2 regions of the Limosilactobacillus fermentum genome follow, and region 2 is predicted to be linked to the other one. Evidence: predicted binding sites of a transcription regulator. Region 2 holds the regulator's gene; the other holds the start of a gene.
The links. The regulator CtsR, encoded in region 2, represses protease genes until heat stress. The targets are predictions, from matches to a motif close to TTGGTCAAAAAAGGTCAAANA.

Region 1: clpP (ATP-dependent Clp endopeptidase proteolytic subunit ClpP) is a predicted target of CtsR. The motif match lies at 1,530-1,550, and genes of this name have one in related genera.

What each region holds. Positions count from the first base shown of each region.
Region 1 covers NZ_CP040910.1:483,873-486,075, forward strand. The annotation lists gene FG166_RS09500 (thiaminase II/PqqC family protein) at 111-470, opposite strand; gene FG166_RS09505 (thiaminase II/PqqC family protein) at 427-759, opposite strand; gene clpP (ATP-dependent Clp endopeptidase proteolytic subunit ClpP) at 873-1,463, opposite strand; gene FG166_RS09510 (hypothetical protein) at 1,880-2,014, opposite strand.
Region 2 covers NZ_CP040910.1:1,610,053-1,612,255, reverse strand. The annotation lists gene adhP (alcohol dehydrogenase AdhP) at 1-443, shown strand, start outside; gene FG166_RS08145 (CtsR family transcriptional regulator) at 583-1,053, shown strand; gene FG166_RS08140 (ATP-dependent Clp protease ATP-binding subunit) at 1,072-2,203, shown strand, end outside.

The sequences.
Region 1 (2,203 bases), 760 kb from region 2:
AGAGGCTGCGAGGAATTTCTCGCAGCCTCTTGTTGTCTTTAAAACTAATGTTCCTGCTCTAGCTTGGTCAAACGGCCCGTATCGGAGGTTGGGCCGCACGCTTCTTTTGATTACCACCGTTCTTTTTGGTAGGCTATTTGCCAAAAGTGGCTTTCGTAAACGGCGCTGCGCTTAAAGGCCGTCGCCATTTGGGTTTGCACGTCCGGGGAGCTAGCGGCTGCGGTTTGGTTAACTAGGTCGAGCATTTGGTTAGTTGACGTGGTGAAGTCGTCGCTAGCATAGGCGTTAAAGAAGGCTTGGTAGAGTGGCTTGGGACTAGTTAACTTGGCCAGGTGGGCGTCAATTTGGGCGTAAAGCCAGTAGCAAGGCAGCAAGCCGGCCACGGCGGCCTGGGGGTTAACCTCATTGAGCTGGTAATACATGTGGCTAATGTAGGCGTAGGCGGTTGGGGCCGACCGGTGTGGTGGCAAAGTCAGTAGCGGTGATCCCTAGCTCCGCGTGCATCTTGTCGCGGATGGTGTCTTCACCACTCCCTTCGTTTAGGGCTAACAAGACCTGAGCTTGATCGGCCGGTAGGTGTTCAGCGATGGCCTCGTGGAGGGCGGCAAAGGCGGTGAGGTAGTGGTGATCTTGGATGAGGTAGTAGCGAAAGGTGTCTTCGGGCAGGGTCCCGTCGTGCAAGGCGGTGATAAAGGGGTGGTCAAAGCTAGCTTGCCAGGTCGGTAAAACGGCTTGGCGCCACTGGTCGGTGTAGTTCATGGTGAGCTCCTCTCAATTTAAATTTAGCCCCAGAATAAAAGAGGGGCACCCCGCTGTCAATCAAAAAAGGCACCAAGCAGAAATAAATTCTGCCTAGTGCCTAGATGCGGGGGTTACTTCAGATTGTTTGAATCCATAACCCCATCCAACAGGCCGTAATCCACGGCTTCTTGGGCGGTTAAGTAGTGATCCCGTTCAGTATCTTGTTCAACTTGCTCGAAGCTTTGCCCGGAGTTCTTAGCAAGAATTTCGTTGATCATCTTGCGGGTCTTCAGGATTTCTTCGGCGGCAATTTGGATTTCGGTTTGTTGACCTTGGGCACCACCGGATGGTTGGTGAATCATCACGGTTGAGTGTGGAAGACCGAACCGCTTCCCCTTGGTCCCGGAGGAAACCAGGACGGATGCCATTGAAGCAGCCATTCCGATCACGATCGTTTGAACGTCAGACTTGATGAAGTTCATCGTGTCGTAGATTGCCATCCCAGAGGTAACCACCCCACCAGGGGAGTTGATGTATAAGTAGATGTCCTTGGTGGAATCTTGGGCGTCCAAGAAGAGCAGTTGGGCAACAATTGAGTTTGCCATGTTGTCTTCAATCGGACCAGATAACATGATGATCCGGTCCTTTAAAAGACGGGAGTAAATGTCATAAGCGCGTTCGCCACGGGACGATTGCTCAATGACGGTTGGTACTAAGTTCATTCAGTTGGCCTCCTTAATTAGCACTAGTTAGTACTGTTTGCTAACTTATGGGGATAGTCTACTCTATAGGTCAAAAAAGGTCAAATCATTTACCCACTCGTTGGCAAAAGTTTTTCACCCCATTGGCATGGACCAGGCCCAATTGGGGGCGTTTTCGCAATCTGTCACACCGTTAACATATTGAGAGAATTATTTTTAAATTAACGTGAACGGCAAGAAGTAACGAGGTGGGGCCATCCTCGATTAGTTGACACTTGGTGTGAAAAAAGTCCGCGAGTAAAGTACTCTCACGGACTCATGCTAGCTTTTTAAATGTTAGGTAGAAAAAAGGTGGAGATGATCAGCATCTTAACCAGATTTCGGCCATAGAAGGCGGTGCTCCCCCCGGGACAGTCGGCGAGCCAGATAATTAGTGATTAGTCATCCAGGTCTTGGCATAAAAGATCTAATTCAGCGCTGGCGCTTTCGGCAGCCAATTGACTCATTTCTGCTTTGTCATCGCCGTTTTTGTAAACGTCTAAGGCTGCTAACATCCGTTCGTGTTTCGTCATGGTCTAGGTCCTCCATAATTATTTAATTGGTTTATGTTTTAAATTGGTTAATGACGAGGGAATGCCCGTCGTTAATTGACAATACCTATCATATCCCTCAATGGTCTAGTTGGCAAGTCCTTTTAATGACCAAATTTAAACAACCGGTTGATATAAATTGGTCTAGATGCTCGCTTTAGGGGAGGAAAA
Region 2 (2,203 bases):
CCGTTGACGGGAACGAAGACAAGCTTCAAGCTGCCAAGGAAAACGGTGCTGAAGTCTTGATCAACCGTCATGATGGTGACGTTGACAAGCAAATCCAAGAAAAGGTTGGTGGGGTTCACGCTGCCGTTGTTACGGCCGTTAACGCTTCCGCCTTTGACCAAGCCGTTGACTCCCTGCGCCCAGACGGGAAGTTGGTTGCCGTTGCCTTACCACAAGGTGACATGCAATTAAACATCGCTAAGACGGTGCTAGACGGGATTATCGTGGCTGGTTCCTTGGTTGGGACTCGTCAAGACCTGGCTGAATGCTTCCAATTTGGGGCTGAAGGAAAGGTTAAGCCGATCGTTAAGACGCGGAAGTTGGATGAAATCAACGACATGATCCAAGAATTAAAGGACAATAAGGTCGTTGGTCGGAACGTGGTTGACTTCGTTCACGAATAAGCTTGTTTGCTAACTTAAGTTAAAAAAGGTCGCCCTGCGGGGAGGCCCTTTTTTATATCTAAAGAGCTTTGTGGGGGTTTCTCAACCAAAAGAATGGTATAATTAAGGTCAAAATTAGTCAGGGATGAGGTGAACACTCTTGGAAGAAAAAAGTATCTCGGACGTGATTGAGGATTACTTAAAGCAAATCCTCGGTAACTCCGCTCAAATTGAAATTCGGCGCGCAGAAATTGCCAACCACTTCGATGTGGTTCCCTCACAGATTAATTACGTGATTAAAACCCGCTTCACCCCTAAAAATGGCTACCTAGTTCGTAGCAAGCGGGGCGGTGGTGGCTACATCCGCATTGAGCGGGTCAGCCTACTTGATAACGTCGACGTGATTGAGATGATGATGGATGTGGTCGGGGCGGCCATTAATGAACGTGACGCCTTTGCCATCATCCAGACTCTGTACAAGGAGAAGTTGATTAGCCGTCGGGAAGGGGATCTCATGCTAGCGGCCACCGCTAAGTCAACCTTGGCTCCCCATGGAACCCGGGGGGAGGAAAACGGCCTGCGGGCTCAGATCCTTATGTCACTCTTGAATCGGTTACGCTATGAAAGCTAACCAGAAAGCGAGCTTTAAATGGATAACGAAAATCTATACACACCAAGCGCCAATAACGTCTTGCGGATTGCCCAGGAACAGGCGCGCTTTTTTAAACACCAAGCCGTCGGGACGGAACACCTCCTCTTGGCCTTGAGCCTCGAAAAGGTGGGGGTGGCTGCGACGGTTTTGCACCAGTTTAACGTCACTAGTGACGACCTGCGTGAAGAGATTGAACGCTACACCGGGTACGGAACCATGCAAAACACCGCTAGCGATGCGTACCTGCCTAATTCGCCAAAGTTACGCGAAATTTTGGCCCTGGCGGCCCGCTTGGCCCAACAAATGGGGGCAAGACGTGTGGGGACTGAGCACCTATTGTTGGCCCTGTTGTCAGATGAGACCATCCTTTCCTCGCGGATCCTTTTGAACTTGGACGTGGAACCAAAGCAAGCCCGCCGGATGTTGTTACGGCGTTTGGGGGTTTCTCAAGAGGGACGGCGCAACCGCCGGCAAAACCAATCCAATACCCAACCGGAGGAGGGGGAAGGGACTACGCCAACCCTTGATAAGTACGGCCGTGATTTGACAAAGGTGGCCAGGGAAGAAGGGCTTGACCCCGTAATTGGACGGGAAAAAGAAATCAAGCGGGCGATTCAGATCCTCGCCCGGCGGGCCAAGAATAACCCGGTCCTGTTAGGGGAACCGGGGGTCGGAAAGACGGCGATTGTCGAGGGCCTTGCCCAACGGATAGTTAACGGTGAAGTTCCTGATGAACTAGCCGAAAAGCGCTTGGTGGTCCTGGATATGGGGACCTTGGTTGCCGGTACCAAATTCAGGGGTGAATTCGAGGGGCGGATCAAAAACGTCATCGATGAAGTTTACCGGGACGGCAAAATTATCTTATTTATCGACGAAATCCACACCATGATTGGTGCCGGGGGAGCAGAGGGGGCGATTGACGCCTCCAACATTCTCAAACCGGCCCTGGCCCGGGGGGAACTCCAGCTGATTGGGGCGACTACCCTGGACGAGTACCAAAAGTACGTTGAAACCGATGCGGCCTTAGAACGGCGTTTTGCGACGATCATGGTTGAAGAGCCAACTAAGGAGCAGACCCGCCAAATCCTCGAGGGAATTCGGCCCCGCTATGAAAAACACCACCACGCCA